Regions from separate parts of the Micromonospora sp. NPDC005171 genome, predicted to be linked through region 2. Evidence: riboswitches for the same ligand, from Rfam matches in the RefSeq annotation. Region 2 holds a riboswitch; each other region holds the start of a gene.

Evidence for each region. Region 2 has a riboswitch for S-adenosylmethionine ahead of ABZU74_RS28110 (hypothetical protein). Riboswitches for the same ligand answer to the same signal wherever they lie in the genome.
Region 1: another riboswitch for S-adenosylmethionine. It lies ahead of thrC (threonine synthase); the one in region 2 lies ahead of ABZU74_RS28110 (hypothetical protein).
Region 3: another riboswitch for S-adenosylmethionine. It lies ahead of ABZU74_RS06940 (aminotransferase class V-fold PLP-dependent enzyme); the one in region 2 lies ahead of ABZU74_RS28110 (hypothetical protein).

Annotation. Positions count from the first base shown of each region.
Region 1 is NZ_JBEXIM010000003.1:102,604-110,230, forward strand. Features, by position in the region: gene ABZU74_RS07015 (hypothetical protein) at 1-2,117, shown strand, start outside; gene ABZU74_RS07020 (GNAT family N-acetyltransferase) at 2,127-3,146, opposite strand; gene thrC (threonine synthase) at 3,399-4,685, opposite strand; SAM riboswitch class I at 4,696-4,831, opposite strand; gene ABZU74_RS07030 (DMT family transporter) at 4,899-5,861, opposite strand; gene ABZU74_RS07035 (metalloregulator ArsR/SmtB family transcription factor) at 5,953-6,258, shown strand; gene ABZU74_RS07040 (DUF4232 domain-containing protein) at 6,358-7,044, shown strand; gene ABZU74_RS07045 (ABC transporter permease subunit) at 7,054-7,627, opposite strand, start outside.
Region 2 is NZ_JBEXIM010000037.1:25,598-33,224, reverse strand. Features, by position in the region: gene ABZU74_RS28125 (aldo/keto reductase) at 230-1,186, shown strand; gene ABZU74_RS28120 (Stf0 family sulfotransferase) at 1,456-2,193, shown strand; gene ABZU74_RS28115 (hypothetical protein) at 2,398-2,823, shown strand; gene ABZU74_RS28110 (hypothetical protein) at 2,958-3,374, opposite strand; SAM riboswitch class IV at 3,588-3,708, opposite strand; gene ABZU74_RS28105 (LysR family transcriptional regulator) at 4,203-5,132, opposite strand; gene ABZU74_RS28100 (EamA family transporter) at 5,205-6,158, shown strand; partial or broken gene ABZU74_RS28095 (Ig-like domain-containing protein) at 6,418-6,612, opposite strand; gene ABZU74_RS28090 (hypothetical protein) at 6,729-7,100, shown strand; gene ABZU74_RS28085 (MFS transporter) at 7,167-7,627, opposite strand, start outside.
Region 3 is NZ_JBEXIM010000003.1:80,082-87,708, reverse strand. Features, by position in the region: gene ABZU74_RS06950 (metal-dependent phosphohydrolase) at 1-555, opposite strand, end outside; gene ABZU74_RS06945 (FUSC family protein) at 695-1,897, shown strand; gene ABZU74_RS06940 (aminotransferase class V-fold PLP-dependent enzyme) at 1,918-3,177, opposite strand; SAM riboswitch class IV at 3,224-3,344, opposite strand; gene ABZU74_RS06935 (PrsW family intramembrane metalloprotease) at 3,368-4,858, shown strand; gene ABZU74_RS06930 (hypothetical protein) at 4,917-5,084, opposite strand; gene ABZU74_RS06925 (co-chaperone GroES) at 5,178-5,516, opposite strand; gene ABZU74_RS06920 (AI-2E family transporter) at 5,623-6,987, shown strand; gene ABZU74_RS06915 (ATP-dependent DNA helicase) at 7,135-7,627, opposite strand, start outside.

The DNA.
Region 1 (7,627 bases), on a different contig from region 2:
CGCGGGTCGCCGGAGACGACAACGCCGGCTTCTACCGGCCGCGGCCCGGCTACGGTGCCCCCGCGGACCGCGACGGGGTGACGCTTGAGGCGTACCGCTGGAGCCGGCTGACCGGCGGCACCGCCACCCGGACGTTCTCCCTGGTCCTGCTCCTGCCGTTCATGCTCAGCAACATCGCGGTCTGGACGCTGCCGGTCACCGGTGGCGGCGGCCGTGCCGCGCGGGCGCTGTGCCGACTGCTGGCCGCGACGATGACCGCGATGTACGTGCTCTCCGCCGTCGGGGTGTCCCTCGACCTGATCGCCTGGCAGTGTGCGGCCTACCCGAGGTGTCTGGAGGGGCGTCGGGAGATCTCCTGGCTGGGCGGCGTCCCGCCAGGTCAGCGGCTCGCGCTGCTGGCCGCACTGCCGATCATCGCGATCGTCCTGATCTGGCGGCTCGGTGCCCGGACCTGGCAGCTCCCCGAGGACAGCGACAGCGCTCCCGGGGTGGGTGCGGACCGGCTCGACGCGCCCGCCTTCTGGGACACCCGCTCGCTGCTGCGCCGCTTGCGGTCGGTCCACGTCGCGGTGGCGCTGGGCACGCTCGACCTCAGTCTGCTGCTTCCTCTGACGCCGCACGACGCCACAGTGCCCGGCTGGCTGCTGCTGGCCGCGGTCGTGGTGCTGCTCGCCGGCGCGGTGGTGCTGCTCTGCCGGCCGGCGATTGAGCGGCGCGGACAGCAGGACCAGTGGAGTTCGCGGACGATCCGCTGGGTGGCCGTCGCGCTCACCGCGCTGACCCTGGGGTACGCGTTGCTGCCCCGGCCGCCGTGGACGGCCGAGGGAACGTTGCCGGGTTACGGGATGACGGTCGCCGGGCTGTTTGCCGGGCAGGTGGTCCTGCTCGCGATGCTCGGCCTGGTGGTCGTCGTGCAGCGCCGCTCTCTCCCCCGGCCCCTCTTCCTGCTGGCCGGGCTGGGCGCGCCGGTGCTGATAACCGTCGCGATCGGGTTGGGCGTCGCCTACGACTCGGGCCTGACCTACGGGCTCGCCGAGTATCTGGACCGTGGTTCCAGCCCGACGCCGGCACGGCCGCTGCCGCCTGGTGCGCCACCCCTGTCGCCGCCGATCGCCTTCCGCTGGGCCACCCTCGGCTTCTCCCTCGCCGTGCTCCTGGTGGTCGTGACGGCAGTGCTCGGGCCGCGGATCGGCCGGGGTCGTCGCCGCCGGGAGGCCGAGGAACTGGTCCGGCGGGACTATCCGGAGGCCTCCCGGGCGGCCCCGGAACGGGTCCGGGCCGTCCGCGACGCGATCATGCGTGCCGGACTCACGAATCGACTCGGGCCGCTGCTGGCCACCGCGTACGTGGTGTTGGCGCTGCTCACCCTGGCGGCGGCCGGGCTCTCGGTGATCGGTCCCGGCCCGGGTGCGCTCGCGCTGCGACTCGGCGGCGAACCACTGGCCCGTCCGGTGATCTTCGTGACCGACCTGGGTGCCCTGCTGATCGGACTGTTCGCCACGGTCCTCGCCGTGCTGGGGCTGGTCGCCTACCGATCCGGCGCAATCCGGCTGGTCGGGGTGCTCTGGGAGCTGGCCACCTTCTGGCCGCGTGCCGCGCATCCGCTCGCCCCGCCGTGCTACGTCGAGCGGGCGGTCCCCGAGCTGACCCGTCGGATCGGGCAGCTCACCGCCGACGGGAACGCTGTGGTGCTGTCCGGGCAGAGTCACGGCAGCGTGCTCGCGGCGGCGACGGTCCTTCAACTCCCCGACCACTGCCGCCGGCGGGTAGCCCTGCTCACCTACGGCTCCCCGCTCGGAAACCGCTACCGGCGGATCTTCCCGGCGTACGTCAGCGACGAGATGTTGCGCGAGGTCGGCAGCCGGTTGGCCTGGCGGTGGATCAACCTGTGGCGGTACACCGACGCGGTGGGCGGACCGGTGTTCGTCCCGTTCGTCGACGGACCCGACGACCCGGCCGCCCGGGTCGACCGTCGGGTACGGGATCCGGAGGGACTGCTCATCCCACCGACCGACACCGTGCCCCCACCGGTGCAGGGCCACGGGTTCACTCCGGACGACGACTTCCACGCCGCAGTCCGTGAGCTGGTCGGGCGCTTGGAACGGACGGACTGGTGAACGGCCGGGTCAGAGGGTGAGCTGCCAGTCGGTCCAGGAGTCCACCGGGCGGAAGCCGAGCTGTTCGTTGATCGCCACCATGTAGGTGTTGCTCGCCGCGTTCCAGGTGTCGATCACCTGTACCGCCGGTTCGTGGCTGAGCAGGTGGTGCAGGTTCTCCGCCTTGGCGATGAGGCCGAGCCGGTGCCCACGGTGGGCCGGGTCGACGATGGTGATCTGCTGGTACGCGTGCCAGTCGGCGGAGGCGCCCACGTCCAGCAGCGTCCAGGCGACCAGCCGGCCGGACGCCTCGTGCCGCATCCCGAGGTGGTAACGCCGCCGGCCCCGGGCGTCCAGCGCCCGTTCGTTGCCGCGGATGCGTTCGGCGTCCACCTGCTCCGGCTCCCACTGCACGTCGCCCATGGGCGCGTCCATCAGCAGCCGGCCGTCGAGGTAGGCGATGTCGGCGACGTACTCCGGTGGGGTCGCCCCCTGCCAGCAGACCGACTGATAGCCCTCGGCTCGCGGTCGGGCCTCGGCGAGCGCCACCCGCAGCGCTACCCGGTCGATCTCGCCGACGTGGAGCCGGCGACGCACCTCGGCGAGGGCGGGCTGGGCTCCGGTCGCGGCGGCGAACGCGTCGCCCGCCACGCTTCGGGCCGGCCCGCCGGGCAGCGCGGAGACGGCCATCGCCACGACCCGCTTGCGGCCGTGCTCGCGGAGCAGGCGTACCCCGTACTCGTGCAGGGCCCGGCCGACTCCCCGGCGCCGCAGCTCGGGATGCACCAGCACCTCGGCGGTGGCGTTGTCGGTGTTGTCGAGCTGCGGCAGGTCCAGTTGGAGGTAGCCGGCTGGCACGCCGTCGAGTCGGGCCAGCGCCCAGAGCGACCGGGTGCCCGGCATCGGGGTGTGGAACAGCGCGTCGAAGCGGCGCCGGCAGGAGGGCGGGAAGTCCGGCAGATCGGCGTCGTTGGCGGCCGCCCCGATCCGGTACGCCTCGTCGACCGACGTGCGGTCGGCGCCGTCGAACGACGAGATCGTGATGCTCATGCCGCTGAGGGTGCCCCCGGAAAAGCGATCGGGCCAGCGAATTAATCGCTGGCCCGATCGAACGTGGTCGGGAGGGACACTCGCACAACGCCTCCGGCGTTGGGTCGCAAGAACTTCAAAAGTCTTCGGCGAAATGCCCTCCCGCACGGAGCATCTTGCGCCGTCCGGTTCCTGCCGTCAAGTCCGTAGCGGCGGGTTTTCCACACTCACAGCGAAAACCCAGTTACTGGCTGATCCACTCGGCCTCCGAGGTCAGCCGAGGAGGCCGGCGTCGCGGGCGGCGCGCAGCGAGGGCTTGATGTGGTGGGTCGGACCGACCTGACCGGCCACCGCGTCGATGGTCTTCAGGCCCTCGCCGGTGTTGAACACGACGGTCTCGGCGGTCGGGTCGAGCCGACCGGACTCGACCAGCTTGCGCAGCACGGCCACTGTCACCCCACCCGCGGTTTCGGCGAAGACCCCTGTGGTACGGGCCAGGTCGCGGATGCCCGCACGGATCTCGTCGTCGTCGACGTACTCCATCCAGCCGCCGGTGCGGCGGACCGCCTCCAGGGCGTAGAGGCCGGCCGCCGGGTCGCCGATGTTCAGCGACTTGGCGATGCCCGTCGGCTTGACCGGGATGATCGTGTCGGTCTCGGCGTGCAACGCGGTGGCGATCGGGTTGCAGCCGGCGGACTGCGCGCCGAAGACCTTCCAGCCGCCGGCCGGCGCCTCGACCAGGCCGATCTCCACCAGCTCGGAGAACGCCTTGTCAATCTTGGTGAGCAGCTCGCCGCTGGCCATCGGAATGACCACCTGCGCCGGGATCCGCCAACCGAGCTGCTCGGCCACCTCGTAGCCGAGGGTCTTGGAGCCCTCCGCGTAGTACGGCCGGACGTTCACGTTGACGAACGCGGTGTCCTCGAATTCGTCGGTCTCCACCAGCTCGCCGCAGAGCCGGTTGACGTCGTCGTACGAGCCGTCGATGGCGACCAGCTCGCCGCCGTAGACGGCAGTGGTGATGACCTTGCCCTGCTCCAGGTCGCTGGGGATGAAGACCACCGAGGGCACCCCGGCTCGGGCGGCGTGGGCGGCCACCGAGTTGGCCAGGTTGCCGGTCGACGCGCAGGCGAACCGGGTGAAGCCGAGCGCCTTGGCGGCGGTGAGCGCCACCGAGACGACCCGGTCCTTGAACGAGTGGGTGGGGTTGGCGCTGTCGTCCTTGACCCAGAGCGGCGCGGTGATGCCCAGCTCGGCGGCGAGGTGCGGTGCCGCCACCAGTGGGGTCAGCCCCGGGTCGAGGGTGACCCGGCTGGCCGGGTCCTGACCGGCGGGGAGCAGGGCTGCGTACCGCCAGATGTTGTTCGGGCCGGCCTCGATCTGCTCGCGGGTGACGGTGGCCAGCGCGGCGGTGTCGTAGTCGACTTCCAGCGGGCCGAAACACTCGTAACAGGCGTGCTGCGCGGCGAGCGGGTAGCGGGCCGAGCAGGCACGGCAGACCAGGGCGCGGGCGGGGCTGGCAGAGGTGTCAATGCCGGAGGTGACGAGCGTCGACGTCATGTCGAGATTCCTCTCATCTTTCCCCGCATCGCACGGTGCGGCGGGGACGGAATTGGCACCTGCCCCGCGGGTCGCTCAGCGGTGAGCGCGCGGGGTGGTTGCCGGGGCGTCGTCGGGCCGTATCCCTCAGCCCCTCTGGATGAGGTATTCAGTTGTGCCGTCGAGTCTAGGCAAAGCCGGCCGCAGCCTCCACTGCCAATCCCAGGGAATGGGTCAGCGGGCGGTCACCGCCGCCGGGTCGGTCACCGCGACCGGGTCCGTCACCGCGCTCGGCCTGGGCAGCGACGCGGTCCGGGGCCGGGCGGCGAGGTTCGCGGCGATCAGGGCGGCGATCGTGATGGCGGCCCCGACCAGTTCGACGGGCTCCGGCCGGTAGCCGCGGGCGATCTGCACCGCGAAGGTGGTCACCGGGACCAGGTTCATGAACAGTGCGGCGTTGGCGGCGCCGAGTCGCTGCACGCCGGTGTTCCAGGCCAGGACCGCGATCACGGCACCCACCAGGACGGCGTACGCCAGCTGCGGCGCGACCGCGACGAGGTCGGCGGCGGACGGCGCGTGCTGCCAGCCGACGGCGTCGGCGCCGATGCTCAGGGCGAGCATGGCGGCCGTGCCGGCGAGCGCGGTCAGCGTGGTGAAGCGCAGCGGGGACCACTCGCCGAACCGGCTGGCACCGTGGGTGTAGATGCCCCAGCCCAGCACCGCGCCGATCATCATCAGCCCGCCGAGGCCGAACTGGCCGAGCCCGGCCAGGCTCCCGCGCGTGATCACCAGGCCGACGCCGAGGAGCGCCACCAGGGACAGGGCCAGCAGGAGCGGCTTCGGGCGTACGCCGTCGCGGGCCCACCGAACGAGCTGGGTGATCACCGGAGTGGTGGCCACGAAGAGGGCGATCTGCTGCGGGGCGGCGTGTTCGAGCGCCAGGTTGGTGAGCAGGTTGAAGCCCGCGAAGCCGACCACGCCGAGCACCACCACCTCCAGCGCCCGGCCACCGTGCCGCAGCGCGCCGGCACCTTCGCGGAGCAGCAGGATGGCGACCAGGACGACGGCGGCCAGCAGGTAGCGCGCGGTGGTCAGGTTGAGCGGGTCGACCCGGTTGAGCGCGCTGGCCAGGATCGGGAACATCACGCCCCAGCCCAGCGCGGCGATCAGTGGGTACGCGGTGGCGCGGGATCGCATCGGCAACTCCAATGTTCGAGTATCGTCGAACCAACGACATCGACCATAGGGTGTTGTTCGATTATTGTCGAACAAGGGTTACACTGGTCACATGGAGCCGCACGAACCCGACCTGACCGCCGTACCGGTCACCAGCGTGCTGGCCGCACTCGCCGACGACGTGCGGCTACAGATCGTCCGGGCGCTCGCCGAGGGCGGCGAGGCCGCCTGCGGCAGCTTCGACTTCGGCGTCTCCAAGGCGACCCGCAGCCACCACCTCAAGGTGCTGCGCGAGGCGGGCCTGACCCGGACCCGCGCCGCCGGGACCAGCCGACTGGTCCGGCTCCGCCGCGACGAGTTGAACGAGCTCTACCCCGGCCTCCTGGACGCGGTCCTCACCCAGCGCCCGCCGGCCTGACCCCGCCCCACCCGCGCCCGTCCGGGTGGCAGCGCGGTGCGAACCGGCGAGGCCGGGGCCGGGCGGCGGTGTGCTGCCCAGGTGGGCGAGGATCAACGGATGATCTCCCGCGACACGGCAGCACGCCGACGCATCAGCGCGACGGTCGCGATGGCTCTCGTGCTTGGCGGCTGCGATCGTGACCATCGAGGCCAGTCCGGAGACCCGAGCCAGCCGCCCCCTGCGGCGAGGGCGGAGGCGGGCCCGACCACGAGCACCCAGCCGCCTGCGGAATGCCCAGCCACCGGCGTACGGATCCGGTCGACCGGCGGGGACGCCGCGATGGGCCTGCGCGCCCTCGGCCTGGAGCTGGTCAACTGTGGCGAGCGCCCCTACCAGCTCAACGGGTACCCCGTGCTGCACGTGTTCGACGAGCAGCGCGAGCCGGTCATGCTGCGGGTGGTCAACGGCGCCAAGGAGATCACCTCCGGCTTCGACCAACCACCCCGGCAGGTCACCCTCGCCGCCGGGGAGCGGGCCACCGCCGTGGTGCTCTGGCGCAACCTGGTCACCGACTCGACAGTGGTGGCCACCAACGGCGAGTTCCTGACTGTGGCGCCGGCCGCCGGGCAGCCGGCCGAAGAGGTCGACCCGGACGGGCCGATCGATCTCGGCAACACCGGCCGGATCGGTGTCAGCGCCTGGAAGAAGGCCGACCCGTCCACGCCGGTCCCGTCCCGGCCGGCCCCGCCGCCGGCGCCGAGCGCGGTGCCGTCGTCGGTGGGCCCACCCGACGGCCGGCTCTGACCCGATCCGCTACGACGTGATGTCCTTGCGGGTGAAGCGCCAGAACGCCAACCCCCAGAACAGCGTCGCGTAGCTGATCGCCGAGATGCAGCCGCGCACCACGTCGTCGGTCTGCACCGGAGTCGACAGCAGACCCAACCAGGCGGTGCTGAAGTGGGTGGGCAGGAAGTCGCGCAGCGCGCCCAGGGCGGTGATCTGGTCCAGGATGCTGGACAGGATCCACAGCAGCACCGCGCCACCGACAGCGCCCAGCGCGGCATCCGTGATCACCGACAGCAGGAACGCCAGGCCGGCCACCGCCAGCAGCACCACCGCCAGGTAGCCCAGCACGGCCAGCAACCGGAGCAGCCCCTCGGTGGGTTCCAGCTCGGCGGCGACAGTGCTGCGCAGCGGCGACCAGCCGTAGCGCAGGGTGCCGGCCAGCAACGCGGTGCCGGCCAACAGCAGCAGGGCCAGTCCCGAGTACGCGAGCGCGACCACCAGTTTCACCGTCAGCAATCGCGCCCGGGGCACCGGGATCGCCAGCAGATACCGCAGGCTGCCCCAGCTCGCCTCGCTGGCCACCGTGTCGCCGCAGAACAGC
Region 2 (7,627 bases):
GCGTCACGACGCACGCTTATGGCGCAGAGCACGCGCGGCGGCGGGCCGCGTGTGGGTCACACAGCGTGATGCTGCTTGACCGGCATACACGATGTCCGGTCGTGCCGATGAGAGTGGGTAGTGGGTTGGGTCCGCACGACGTTCCACTGCACCAGAAACCGCTCGATCGGCTGTGCCGCTTGATCTGGAGCGCACTCCAGGTGTCAAGGTCTTCGACATGGTCGAAGCGATGGAGTCCCCACTCGTGCTCGGGGCGATGATGTTCGGAACCACCATTGATGAGCAAACGTCTTTCACACTGCTCGACCGGTTCGTCGAGCGCGGTGGAGTATGGATCGACACCGCCGACTGCTACGCGTTCTGGGCGAGCAGCACCGGCCACGGAGGCGACAGCGAGCGGTTGCTCGGACGCTGGATGGCCGCTCGCCCTGGCGTCCGTGACCGGGTCCGGATCGCCACGAAGCTGGGCGCCGAGCCGCTCGAGTCAGGCTCTTGGCCAGAACGCCGCCAAGGGTTGTCCCCGGCCGCGGTGCGAACGGCGTTCTCCGGCAGCCTCGACCGACTCGGCATCGACCGGGTCGACTTACTGTGGCTGCACCAGGAGGACCGGTCGGTGCCCATCGAGGACACCGTCGAGGCGCTCGCCGGCCTGGGCGCCGACCGGTTCGGTGTTTCCAACCACCCTGCCTGGCTGGTCGAACGCGGCCGAGCTCACGCCCAAGCGATCGGATCGCGGCCGTTCGACGCGTTGCAACTCAACGCCACCTACCTGCGCCCGCGCCCCGGCACGCTGCCGCCCGGTGTGGCGCACCGCTTCGGGGTGCTCAGTGACGAGCAGGCGGACTACGCCGCTGAACACACGATGGAGCTGTGGGCGTATACCCCGTTGCTGTCCGGCGCCTACGACAATCCGGCCAAGCCCATCCCCGACGTGTACGACCACCCCGGCAACAAGGCCCGGCTGTTGGTCCTCGACGAGGTGGCCACCGAGACCCAGGCAACCCGCGGCCAGGTGGTCCTGGCCTGGCTCCTGAGCCGAGGTATCCGCCCCATGTTGGGCGGCAGCAAGCCCAGCCAACTGGACAGCGCCCTCGACGGTGTAACGCTGAAACTAGACGACGAACAAGTGCGGAGACTCGACGCGGCGGACCACTCTGCCTGGGCCGACCCGTACGCACGACACTGACCGACACGGCACCGCGCAACATCTCGAACGCACAGCGCCCGGGCAGCCAGCCGACAGGCACCAGCGGAGTTGAGGTCGGATGTATTCGTCGTTTCACCGAACTCGTCATCCCGGTGATGCCAGAGTCCATCCGCCTTCCCTCAATTCCGGGCGTTGGTGTCGTAGCAACGGTCGACGCACTCTCATGCCGCAGAGCGCGCGCTGCGCGGGCCGCCGGCGTTCGGTAATTCGGTTCGCTCTAGATCGGCGCGTGTTTACTGTTCGCAGCTGTGGGACGCCTGGAGGTCGACTCTTACCTGATCTGCGCGACGCCACGCACGGGAAGTACCTTGCTGTGCGGTCTACTGGAGTCGTCTGGGGTCGCTGGCCACCCAGCCTCCTACTTCAATCGAAAGACGCTGACTGCGTACGCCGATGCCTGGCACATCGCCCGACCGCGTGACGGACGGATCGACGAAGGGTTCGTGCGGGCGGCGCTGACGGCCGGTAGAACGTCGAACAATGTCTTCGGTGGACGGCTCATGGCAGAGACGATGCCGGAGCTGATCGCAGATCTTGTTTCCTCCGCACCGAGACCAGCGGACACTGACGACCTGGGCCTGTTGATTGCCCAGTTCGGTCGACTTCGATTCGTCCACTTGCGGCGACGCGATGTCATCGCCCAGGCCGTGTCGTGGGCGAAGGCACTGCAGACCCACTTCTGGCATCCCCATGAGGCCGTCGCTCCGGGAGGCCAAGATCCTCGATATGACGAGGTGCTCATCGGCCAGCTCGTCGCCACGATCGAGAGTGCCGAGGCGGGCTGGGCGACGTGGTTCGACGCCCACGGCATCGTGCCTCACGAGGTGACGTACGAGGAGCTGGCGGCGGATCCACGGTCCGCTGCGCAAGGGGTGCTCGACTACCTCGGCCTAACGGTTCCACACGGCCGGCAGCTCATCGTCCGACACCATCGGCAGGCCGACCAGGTCAACGCCGATTGGACCACGAGGTTCAAGTCTCGCTAACGGTCCGACCCAGCTGGGTTCGTGTCGGCTCACCAGCCGAAAGGAACGGAGTGCGTCCGCCCATGCCGCAGACGCGTGCGCTGCGGCATCCGGATCTGCCGCCACGAGCGCGCTGCCGGCGAACGCCGGCCGCGACTGAGGGCAGCAGGCGCGCTGCGTGTACGCCACTAGGCCAGGGCCTGTCTCGGCGGTTACGCTGCGCCGGTGGCAGAGTTGCCGGGGACGTGGAGCGTTCCGGTGGTGCGGGCGGACTTCACCGATGACGCCGACTGGAACCGGATCAGGGAGTGGATCGCGGAGCCGACCGAGGAGGGCTTCGGCGCGGACGTAGATTTCGTTGAGGACCGCGCGTTGAACGGCCTGGACGAAGAGACGATCGTGGCCGGCTACCCACCGAGCTACCCGCACGAGTACCGGCACCCAGTGCTGTTCGTGATCGACGCTGTCGCGGTGTCCACGCCAGACCACCCCGTACTGGTCATCAACCTCAACGCCGGGGTCGACGCGCGACCGTTCCGGGCGCTGCCGCAGCAGGTGCAGGCGATCCAGAACAACCTGTCGCTTGCGAACATGGACTACATCGAGTTTGCGACTTCAGCGGGCGCGGATGGTGTCTTCCGAGGTTTCTGATTCAAGATCAGGAACACTCTCATGCCGCTGTCTGCGCGCTGCAGGCTTGTCCGTAGCGCTCGGTAACCGCACCGACAGCGCGGCTGCTGTTCGCGATATCGGGTACCGTCAACAGCAGCCGGCTGGACTGGCGGTCAACGAGCGGTGGACAAGAATTCTTTCTGGGCCTGGCGGAGGCTGCTGAGGTCGTGGGGGACGGGCATGACGCCGTAGCGGTCGAGGGCGTCAACGCTCGCTCCAAGCGACGGCGGCGAGTATCGCTGCCACTCGGCCAGCGGCACGCTTGGGCCGACCGCGCGTAGTGGCTCGGCGAGCCGGTCGAACTCCACCTGATGCCACTCGCGCAGCTCGTCGCAACGCCGCGCGGAGGCCACCAGCGAGGCGGCGACCTCGGTGTTCGTGGCCGTCGGTGGCTGGACCACGTCGCCGTTCATGAGCGAGTGCCGGCCCAGCGGCAGTGCGGCCCGGTGGCCGTACCATTCGCCGACGAGCTGCGAGACGTGTCGGCAGGTTTCGCAGGCCAGCCACGACCACCGGGTTCGGGTGGTCACCGTATCCCGGACGCACAACACACACAGGTCGAGGTCACCAGGGATGTCCTGGCCCTGCCACTGCTGCTCCCACTCTGGCGTACGGGGCTGGCAGCGGCACCGCTGCTCGCGTGGAGCGCCATCGCGGAGGTGCCCGCAGGTCAGGCAGACCGCGAAAGCGGCAAGGTTCAGCTCTTCGGATGGCACGGTGAACTCGCCTTCTGGTGCCCAGGGCACCCGCTCTTGCCGTACCGCAGCTTGCGGTCGGCCTGGTCTTCCCCCGGGGGCACCGTGCGCGGGTGGCGCGGTTGCCGGGTCAGCAAGCCGGGAGGCTTGGCGCTGACCACTCTTGACGCCCAGGAAGTGTAGAGATCAGCGAGGTCGGGAGCAACCCCGGGCAATTCGCGGGGGAGACGTGAGCCGACGGCGGTGGCAGATCTATCCGTCGGCGGCGAGTCGGAGCCGGGCAAGCAGGTCGGCGACCTCCGGGGTCAGTTCATGATCTGGGCCGTAGACGACGCAAAGGTCGTCGTGCAGCGGTTGCAGCTCGTTCACGTCCTCGGCGGGCTTGTCTTCGGGGACCAGCAGTATGCCGATGTTGCGGCGCAGGTCGAGAGCCGTGGGGGAGACGTCGCCGGAGGCGGCGCGTACGTGCGTCAGTACCTGCCGGAGCTGGCACGAGAGACCACCCGCAGCTGTCGATTACCGTGCACTCGACAATGCGCGGGTCCTCGCTGCTTCGCCAGGCGTTCTAACGGCTGACCGGCTCCTTCGTGGTCCGGTTGGTCCGCCGCAGGTGGCCCCCGATCGTGGCTGCATGGTCGTCGACCGGGGGCCGAAGAACGTACGTCAGGCGATGATCGGCGGAAGCTGTCCGTGGGGGAGGTCGGGCGGGCTGCTCAGCTCTGCCAGGAGGGCGTCCACCGCGGGCCGTTGCGGCGTGCCGCCGAGGGCACGGGTGACCGCGAAGATGCGTCGCTCGGTGGTCGGTTCGACCAGTGGTTCTACGTGCACCCCGGGTGGCACGTGGCGTAGCGCCAGTTCCGGCACGAGTGCGGCGCCCAGCCCGGCCGCGACGAGGTCCAGCGTGAGCGCGAAGTCGACGGCACGGTGCCGGATGTCCGGCTCGAAGCCGGCGAGCCGGCAAGCGTGCAGTGTGGACCGCAGGCAGGGCGTGTGTTCGGCGCTGGCGATCCATGGCAGGTCACGCAGCTCGCTCAGCCGGCCGGTGCGACGGCGCCATTCGACCGGGGTGATCAGGTGCATCGGGTCGGTGGTGACCGGATGTCGGTCCAGGTCGTCGACGAGTGGCACGGGCACGTGGTCGTACTCCTGTAGCACCACTACGTCGAGGGTGCCGGAGCGCAGGTCGAGGCGGCTCTGTTCGTCTTCGGCCTCGATCACCCGCACGTCCAGCTCTGGGTGCTTCGCCCGCGCGCGGGCGGCGGCGGGTGCTACCAGCGCGCCGGCTGCGGACGCGAACGCGCCGACCCGTACCGTGCCGCTGACCCCTTGGTGGAGCGCGGCGAGCCCGGCCACCGCCTGCTCCACCGCGTCCAGTACGTCCTTCGCGTGGTTGGCCAGCACCTGGCCGGCCGGGGTGAGGACGATTCCGCGCCCGGCCCGCTCGACCAGCTCGTGCCCGGCCTCGCGGGACAGCTGGACGAGCTGCTGTGAGACCGCCGAGGGGGTCACGTGCAGCGCCGCGGCAGCGGCGGTGACGCTGCCGCGCAGCGCGACCTCGTGCAGCACGCGCAGGCGGCGTGCGTCAAGATCCATGTAGCCACGCTACAGCTTCGATGAAGAACGTTGAACTGGTCCTTAAGTATTTTCTCGGGCAACCTGGCTGGCGTGAAAACATCGCACCGACTTCTCGCCGTGCTCGTCGCCGCCATCTGGGGCGTCAACTTCGTCGCCATCGAGCTGGGCCTGCGCGACCTGCCGCCGCTCGTGCTGACCGCGCTGCGCTTCGTCGCGGCGGCGGTGCCGCTGGTCTTCCTGGTGCCGCGCCCCAGCGCCCGGCTCCGCTACGTGATCGCCTACGGGCTCGTGCTCGGCGTACTGAAGTTCGGCGCGCTGTTCACGGCGCTCGCAGCCGGCATGTCGGCCGGTCTGGCCTCGCTGGTGCTGCAGGCGCAGGCGCTGATGTCGGTGCTGCTGGCGGCGGCAGTGCTGGGCGAGCGGCCGGCGCGGGCGCAGGTGGCCGGCGTACTGGTCGGATCGGTCGGGATCGGGGTGTTGGCGATCGATAGCGGCGGCCACGCCACGGTGATCGGCTTCGTGCTGACGCTGTTCGCGGCGGCCAGCTGGGCCACGGCGAACCTGGTCATGCGGGCCAGCGGCGAGACGCGGCCGCTCTCGCTGCTGGTCTGGTCGAGCCTTGTGCCGCCGTTGCCGCTGCTCGGCCTCGCCGGCGTGGTCGACGGCGGACAGGCGGTGCTGGATGCGATCACCGGCCTGTCGTGGCGCGGGCTCCTCGCCGTGGTGTACATCGCGTACGTGTCGACCCTCGTCGGCTTCGGGATCTGGAACCGGCTGATCGCCCAGTATTCGGTCGCGCGGGTGGCGCCGTTCAGCCTCCTGGTGCCGGTCTTCGGGCTCAGCGCGGCGTGGCTACTGCTCGACGAGCCCGTCGGCGCGACGGAGCTTGCCGCGGCCGCCATCATCCTCGCCGGGCTGGCGCTGGTGGTCCGGCGCTCCACAGCGGACGGCAAGAACGCCACGGCCGAGAGCGAGGGCCTCAAGCTCCGAGTACGTCCCGGCCGCGGCCACCTGGTCCGCAGCTACGACACCTCCGCGCGCTGATCGGGATCCCGATGCCGGCTCACCGATCGCCGGCATCGACGCGCACGTTCGTCGTCGTCACGGCGAAGTCTGGCACGCCGCGCGGTCCGGCCGCCCCGGCATCATCAGTACGCCCACCTCGGCATCTCTCTGCTACCCGAGGCGCGCGGAGAGGGGTATGGGACCGGTCCGGTTGCTGGGCCGTGCAGTAGCGAGCGGGCGAGATCGTTAGATCTCGCCCGCTCCTTCTTGTGGCGCGTCTCGGCACGCCTCGGGGTGCCTATGCTGGCTTCCGCACCGTCAACGTCTGGTAGTTGGCAACGTAGGGCTGGTAGGTCGGGTTGCCGGAGTAGGCAACGTGGACCTGGTAGGCCCCGGGCTGCAGGTCGGCAGTCTGCAGTTCGACGACGGCCTTACCGGCCGCCAATGGCACGACTTGGACCGTGTCGCCGAAGGTGACGGTGACCTCGCCGGTCGGGGTCGGAGCGTGCGGCTACCGGCACCGCCACCACGTCCTGGCGTGACCAACGGTGACCCAGCCGACGCTGCTGGCCCTGCTCACCGAACGCGAGACCGCCGCCGGCCTCGCCGTTGAGCGGCTCCGCACCCCAGATCGCCTCCCTCGACGAGCAGCTCACCGCAGCCGAGACCGAGGTCGCCGAACTCGCCATCACCCGCAAAACGCTCCTGAGTCTGGGCGGCCCACTCGACACGACGGCACCCGCTGACCCGACCGTCGCCAACCCCGCCTACCAACAGATCCTCGCCGCATTCCACGCCGGGACCGCGCCGATGCGCGCCAAGGACATCTGCCCGGCCCTCGGCGCCGGCGCCACCGCCAAGGACACCGAGAATCTCCGCGCCAAGCTCAAACGCCTCGTCGCCCGCCAGATCCTCACCGAAACCGAACCCGAACCCGAAGCCGAACTGTTCACCCTGGCCCCGCCGACGACCTCGGCGTAACCCCACCAGCAGGGCCTCCAACGAACCGCCAAGCCCACATCAGACAAAGGCTCCCGAACCACCTTCTCAGGTCGTGGAGGCCGAGGCCGTCTCGCGGACCAGCGTGACAGCGCTGTGGTTGGCGGCCGGAATGATCAGCGCCGATGCGACGAGCGCGGCGACGGCGATGCCCAGCCATCCCCAGAAGCCGAAGGCGATGACCAGGCCGGAGAGCGCCGCCGGGCCGATGATGTTCTGCGTGATTACGTGCAGGTCGAACGCCCCCAGGTACTCGCCCTGAGCGTGCTCGGGGGCGAGGCCGAACGCGAGCCCCCAACCGGAGGCGGCCTGCATCACCTCGGCCACGGAGAGGATCAGCACGGCGGCGACGATCGCCACGAACGCCAGGACCACGTTGTCGTCGAGCGTGGTCACCGCCAGGACCGCGCAGCCGCCGGCCAGCCAGTAGCCGGAGCGCCGGGCGAGCCGACCGGCGCCGTGCACGGTGTCCGCGCCCCGGCTGGCCCGTACCTGGAACAGGATGACGA
Region 3 (7,627 bases), on a different contig from region 2:
CAGCGCGGGCAGCGCCAGCAGGCCGGTCAACACGGCGGCCCGCCCGGCCCGGAAGGCCGGCTCCGGCACATGGGCGTACTCCCGGCGGATCGCCGCCGCGTAACGCTCGTAGCGGGCCGGCGGCGCGGCCAGCACGGCCAGGTCCGCGTCGCAGAGCAGCGCGCCGTCCCGGTCTCCCGATGCCACGGCGTGCCCGGCGGTGAGCAGCACCAGCCGACGCACCTCGGCCACCATGGGCGCCGGCACCCCGAGCCCGGTGAGCACGCCCTCGGCCAGTGCGGCGCTGTCCCGCTCGTTGGCGTCGCCACCGGCCCGAGGGTCGTAGACCGCGTCGTGGAACCAGGCCGCCAGCCGCACCAGATCGGCCCGCCCGGCCAGCTCGGCGTGCTGGTCCACCAGATCGAGCACCGCCGTCAGGTGGGCCAACGTGTGGTAGTGCCGGTGCGGCTCCCGCCACCGGACGACCAACTCCTCACCGGCCCGGGTCGTGTCCGGATCGGGCCTCGCGCCAGCATCCCGGGCCGCGGCCCGCCACCGGTCCAGCAGATCAACCACCGCCCGAGTCTGCCGCATTCGGCCGCGACGCGCGGGACGAGAGGATTCAGCGAGCCCGCCACGGGTAGTCGCGCCCATGGCCGTGGCCCGGGACAAGCGACCTCCGGTGGTGCGACGCACCGCGCTGCGCGAAGGGTTGGTGGACATCGACGGCGCGCGGATCGCCGAGGCCACGGAGCAGCTGCGCCATCGCAGCCGGGCCACCCTGCACGACCGGCTGCACCGGGTACGGATGGCCGGCGGGCTCGCCGTGCAGGCCGGGCTGGCGGCCGGGCTGGCGTACTTCGTCTCGCACCGGCTGCTCGGCAACCCACAACCGGTCTTCGCGCCGATCTCCGCTGTCGGCACCCTGGCCGCGTCTGTCGGCCAGCGGTTCCGCCGGACCATCGAGTTGATCGTCGGGGTGGGGGTCGGGGTGGCCGTCGGCGACCTCCTGATCTACCTGCTCGGCACCGGGGCGTGGCAGCTCGGCCTGGTGGTCACTGTGGCGATCCTGCTCACCATCTTCGCCGGGGCGAGCGTGGCCATCGTCATCCAGGCGGCGGCCACCGCGGTGCTGATCGTGACCCTGAGCCCGTCGACCCAGAATCTGGAGATCCCGCGCTTCGTCGACGCGTTCCTCGGCGGTGGGATCGCGCTGCTGGTCACGGCGGTGCTGCTGCCACTGAACCCGCTGCGAGTGATCAACCGGGCCGCCCGACCCGCCCTGGACCTGCTCGCCGCCCAGCTCGACGCCACAGCTGACGGGCTGCGCAAGCGGGACCGCGCCACCATCCAGGGCGCCCTGGAGAAGCTGCGCAACAACAAGGAGGAACTGGCCACGCTGGCCGAGGCGATCGAGGGGGCGAAGGAGACCGCCACCCTCTCCCCGGCCCGCTGGCACCGCCGCGACGAACTGACCCACTACGCGGAGGCGGCCGACCCGATCGACCGGGCGATGCGCAACAGCGGCACGCTGATCCGCCGGTCCGTCACGCTTGTCGAGGACGAGGAACCGGTGCCCGATCCGATGCCGGACGCGATCGGCCACCTCGCCGAGTCGGTCCGGCTGCTCAAGCACGAGTTCGCCGCCGGTGAGGAGCCGGAGAAGGCCCGGGAACGGTCACTGCGGGCGGTCAGCGAGGCCGGCCGGGCGTACGGCGACGGGGTCGGTTTCTCCGGCAGCGTGGTGATCGCCCAGGTCCGCACCACCGCGAGCGACCTGCTGGTCGCCTCGGGGATCGAGCAGGAGGAGGCGAACCGGTGGATCCGCACCGCCTTCGGCGAGCAGGAGCGCCCGGTCGGTGAGCCCGCCGAGCCCGGCGAGACACCGAAGCCACCCACCGCCCCGCCGGTCGGCTGAGCGCCGGCCACCCTCGGCCCTCAGCCCAACTCGGCCAGCGCCGCGAGCAGCCGGTCCACCTGGGCGGCCGTGCTGCCCAGGCCGATGCTGGCGCGCAACGCGGTGGGCGGCAGGTCCCGCCGGCCGGTACGCCCCGCCGCCTCGCTGAGCAGACGCCGGGCCAGCGGGTGGGCACAGAACAACCCGTCCCGTACGCCGATGTGGTGCTCGGCGGCCAGCCGCGCGGCCACGTCGGCGGAGTCCCGACCGGCGACCACGAACGAGACGATGCCGACCCGGGGCGCGTCCGGGCCGAAGGTGCGCAGCTCGACGACGTGCGGCAGGGCGGCGAGGCCGGTGCGCAGCCGGGCCAGCAGGGCCTGCTCGTGGTCGGCCAGCGCAACCTGGTCCGCCTCGTCGAGCGCCGCGCACACCGCCGCCAGCGCAACAGCGCCGAGCAGGTTCGGGGTGCCGCCCTCGTGTCGGGCCGGACCGGTCGCCCAGGTCACGTCGTGGGTGGCCGGCCCGACGTGGCTGGTGGCCCCACCGCCGGCCAGGTACGGCGGGGCGGCGTCGAGCCAGTCCGCCCGGCCGATCAGCACGCCCGCGCCGAACGGCGCGTACAGCTTGTGGCCGGACACGGCCAGATAGTCGACGTCGAGCGCGAGCAGGTCGACAGGGGCGTGCGGGGCGAGCTGCGCGGCGTCGAGAACGATCCGGGCACCGTGTCGATGGGCCACCCGTGCCAGTTCGGCGACTGGCCACCGCTCGCCTGTCACGTTGCTCGCGCCGGTCACCGCTACCAGCACCGGCAGCGCCGGGCTGCTGCCCCGGCGCAGCTCGACGAGGGCGGCGGCGAGATCGCGTACCGCCCCGTCGGGGTCGGCGGGCACCGGCAGTCGCACCGACCCGCGCGGCCAGGGCAGCAGGTTGGCATGGTGCTCGGAGGCGAACGTGACAACCGTCGTGCCTGCCGGCACGGCCCGCGCCAGCAGGTTGAGCGCGTCAGTCGTGTTGCGGGTGAAGATCACGTGATCGTCGGCGCGGGCGCCGAAGAAGTCGCCGATCGTCTGCCGGGCCTGCTCGTACGCGAGGGTGCACCGCCGCGACAGCGCTCCCGCTCCGCGATGCACGCTCGCGTACCAGGGCAGCAGCTCGGCCACGGCGTCGGCTGCGGCCCGCGCGCACGGCGCACTGGCCGCGTAGTCCAGGTTGATCTCCCCTGGCACGCCGAGGACGTCGAGCGGCCCGGACGGCGCCGACGGCACTGTGGGCAGCGAGGGGACGAGAGTGACGGACACGCCGGAACCTCCGGGGTCAGGGACCCCGGGTGCGGCATCGGGACGGGGTCCGCGCTTGCCCAGCACACCGATCGGGCTGGGCCCGGTCATCACCCGGGGCACCCCACCGCGAACTCGACGAGGGTTGCCGGCCAGCAAGCCGGGGCTTGACGCTGGCGCTCGTGACCTGCAGGCAGCATAGCGGCTGCCGATGCGGCCGAACCAGCCGGCGGCGGATGGCTACGCTGACCGCATGGCCGACACCCCGCCCGGTTCACCGCTGCCGCCGTCGCCCGCCGTCCCGGCCGCGCCCGCCGCCCCGCCCGTGGGTGAGACGCCCCGGATGCCGCTGCGCCGGCTGGGCTGGCGGCGGTTCCTGGCGCTGGCCGGGGTGGTGCTGTTCATCGCGGCGTGCGCGGTGTTCATGGTCTTCACGCTCGGCCAGTCGCTCGGTGCGCAGGCCCTGCTGATCGGGGTGGTCGCGGCCATCCTGCCGGTGCCGGTGCTGGTCGCCTGCTTCCTCTGGCTGGACCGGTACGAGCCCGAGCCGCTGAAGTATCTGATCTTCTGCTTCGCCTGGGGGGCGTTCGTCTCGACCGCCGCCTCGCTCACGGTGAACGACTTCGCGGCGAACCGCTTCGCCGACTGGGGCCTGCCGTCCGCGCTCACCGGGGTGCTGGTGGCGCCGTTCATCGAAGAGCTGACCAAGGCGCTGGGCCCGATTTTGCTGCTGGTGTTCCGGCGCCGCGAGTGGTCCGGGATCACCGACGGCCTGGTCTACTGCGGGCTCGCCGCGGTCGGCTTCGCGATGGTGGAGAACATCCTCTACCTGGGCGGGTTGGGGTACGCCTCCGGCGCCGACCGCTACGGCCCGGCCACCGGCATCCAGCAGGTCATCGCGATCTTCATCCTGCGGATCCTGCTGTTCGGGTTCGCCCATCCCCTTTTCACCTCGATGACGGGCGTGGGACTGGGAATCGCCTCCCGGACGGCCGACCGGCGCATCCGGGTGCTCGCCCCGATCGCCGGTCTGCTGCTGGCGATGATGCTGCACGGCACGTGGAACCTGCTGCCCACGCTTACCCAGGCCACCGGCGAGGCCGTGATCATGCTGTACGGCTTCCTGGGCCTCATGGTGCCGGTCTTCTTCGGCACCGTCGGGCTGGCGCTGTGGCTGCGCGCCTGGGAGGGGAGGCTCACCGAGCGGGTGCTGCCCGACTACGTTCGCGCCGGCTGGCTCAGCCCGCCCGAGGTGGCGGCGCTGAGCAGTCTCGGCCGGCGGCACGCCGCCCGCAGTTGGGCGCGGCGGGTGGCCGGCGACGCCGGGGTGCGGGCGATGCGGGGTTACCAGTCCGCTGCCACCCGGCTGGCCCTGCTGCGCGACGGGGCGCTGCGCGGCTTGGACCGCAAGCCCGCCGACCAGGAGCGGACCGTCCGCGAGGAGCGGGAGCTGCTGGACGCGATCACCGCGTACCGGTCGTTCTTCGTGGGTCGGGACCCGCAGGCCCCGGCGGGGGTCTGGGACGGCAGCCGCTACCACCTGCGCTTCCCGGACGGTACGCAGCGCCCGGTGGACGCGCCGGACGAGCCGGTGGTGCCGATCCCGGTGGTGCTTGCTCCCGCTCCGGCCCCGGTGGGGTACGCCCCGCCCGGCTGGCCCGGCCCGCGATCGGCGCCGCACTGGCCGCCGACGCACCCCTGACGGCCGCACCCCTGACGGCTGCGGGCTGACGGGCTGACGGGCAGGTCAGCAGAGCGGCTCAGGTCATCAGCGAGGTGAGGAAGTCACCGAGGCCCTGGAACATCGCGATCAGCCCGGCTCCGATCGCCCGGAACATCTGCGCGGCGCCGTCCGGCCGAAAGGCCATGAAGTAGATCAGGAACGCGACACTGCCCCAGGTCAACAGCTTCTTCACGAATACCGGCATCGTCCCTCCCCAGGGCCACGGTCGCCGGATGGCTTCCCGTCGTGCGGCCGGGCAAACGGTGCGCGACGGGGCCTGGTGGCCGGGGGAGGTGCGTCAGAGGTAGAGGCCGGTCGAGTCGTTCTCGATCCGCTCGGCGGCCACGGCGTGCACGTCCCGCTCCCGGAGCAGCACGTAACCGCGGCCGTGCAGCTCGACCTCGGAGCGGTCGTCCGGGTCGAAGAGCACCCGGTCGCCGGAGACGATGGCGCGGACGTTCGGCCCCACCCCGACCGCTGTGGCCCAGGCGAGGCGCTTGCCGACAGCGGCGGTCGCCGGAATGACGATGCCAGCGGTGGAGCGGCGTTCGCCCTCGCTGCCCTCCATCCGCACCAGCACGCGGTCGTGCAGCAGGCGGATCGGCAGGCCGGCGTCGAGATCGTTGTCGGCGGTCACGCCGCAGACGCTACCGTGTGGCCCGACGGCGGCCGGCCGGTGGTTACGCCGGAGATGGTCGGGGCATTGTGTGGCGGAACCGCCCTACGGTGTGGGGAACGGACGTATGCTGTCCGACCTGTCGCCGTGGGCGGGCCGGGTTTTCTGCCAGGAGGTGCGCTTGAGCCGCTTCGAGCGGGTACGCGGGCGGCTTCGCCGCGCCTACCAGTCACGACAGGAGTCGGCGCGCGCCGACGAGGGTGCCTCGAGTGACGCGCTGGACGACGCGTCGGAGGCGGCCCGGGTGGCGTCGCCGGCCGTGCCGGGGCCGACCGCGCCGCCCAGCGCCGCTGTCTATGGCGCGGAACCTCCGGCGGACCTGCACAGCTCCACCTCCAGTCGGGACGACGCCGACGTTCCGCACGGGCTGCGGATCGCCGCCGCGTGGTGTTGGCGACTGATCGTGATCGGCGTGGTGGCCTGGGCCCTGCTGCGGATCGTCGGCACGGTCAAGATCGTGATCATTCCGCTGGCCATCGCGCTGCTGCTGTCCGCGCTGCTCGCCCCGGCGGTGGGCTGGCTGCTGCGGGCCCGGTTCCCCCGGTCGCTGGCGACGGCGGTTGTCCTGGTCGGCGGCCTGGCCGCGGTGATCGGCACGCTGACGCTTGTGGTCAACGAGTTCATCCGCGGTGTGCCCGAGCTGAGCGAGAAGTCGTCCGAGGGCGTCCGGCAGATCCAGAACTGGCTGAAGACGGGCCCGCTGCACCTCTCCGACACCCAGCTCGATCGCTACATCGACGAGGCGCAGGCCTGGATCAACAACAACACCTCAAGGTTCACCAGCGGTGCGTTGAGCACCGCCGCGACGCTGGCCGAGGTGCTGACCGGCACGTTGCTGGTCCTGTTCGCGACGTTCTTCTTCCTGCGTGACGGCAACCGGATCTGGCGTTTCCTGGTCCGGCTGCTGCCGGTGGCCGCCCGGTGGAAGGTCGACGACGCGGGCCGCGCCTCCTGGCAGACGCTTGTCGCCTACGTCCGGGCGACCGTGCTGGTCGCCTTCATCGACGCGGTCGGCATCGGCATCTTCCTGGTCGTCTTCGACATCCCGTTCGCCTTCCCGCTGGCCGCGCTGGTCTTCCTCGGCGCGTTCATCCCGATCGTCGGTGCGGCGCTCTCCGGTGGCGTGGCGGTGCTGGTGGCCCTCGTCGACAGCGGCCCGGTCACCGCGTTGATCATCCTCGGCGCGGTGATCGGCGTGCAGCAGATCGAGGGGCACGTGCTGCAACCGCTGATCATGGGCCGGGCGGTCGCCCTCCACCCGCTCGCGGTGATCATCGGTATCGCCGCCGGTGTCGTACTCGCCGGCATCACCGGCGCGCTGGTCTCCGTGCCGCTCATCGCGGTGCTGAACACCGCGGTCCGCCGGCTTGCCGCCCGCAGGGTCCCGGACACCCCACCCGACGCCGTGGTGGTCGCCGCCCAAGCCCCCTAGACCCTCGCGCGCCCGGCGCCTGGGCCACGCGTCCCACCGCCCGCTAGATCACGCACGATCCTGGAAAGAGTGGCCTCCCGCCAGCGGGAGACCACTCTTTCCTTGTTGTAGCGCGATCTTGACCGGCCCACTGCGGCACGGCGCGGGTCAGGACTTGGCCAGGCGTTCCAGGGCGCCCCGGGCCACCTCGGGACGGGTCGTGTACCAGAACGGGGGCAGCGAGCGGCGCAGGAACGGCCCGTAGCCACGGGCCGTTTCCAGCCGCGAGTCGAGCACCGCGACCACGCCCTTGTCGCCGGTCGCCCGGATCAGCCGGCCCACGCCCTGCGCCAGCCTCACCGCCGCGATCGGCACGCTCACCGCCGCGAAGCCGGAGCCGCCGCCTGCGTCCACGGCAGCCGCGCGGGCAGCCGCCAGCGGCTCGTCCGGGCGAGGGAACGGCAGCCGGTCGATGACGACGAGTTGGCAGGCGTCACCCGGCACATCCACCCCCTGCCAGAGCGACATCACCCCGAACAGGCAGCTGGCGCGCTCCTCGCGGAAGCGACGCACCAGCAACGGCAGCGCCTCCTCACCCTGGAGCAACACCGGCAGGTCGGTCCGCGCGCGCAGCAGCTCCGCCGCCTGCTGCGCGGCCCGC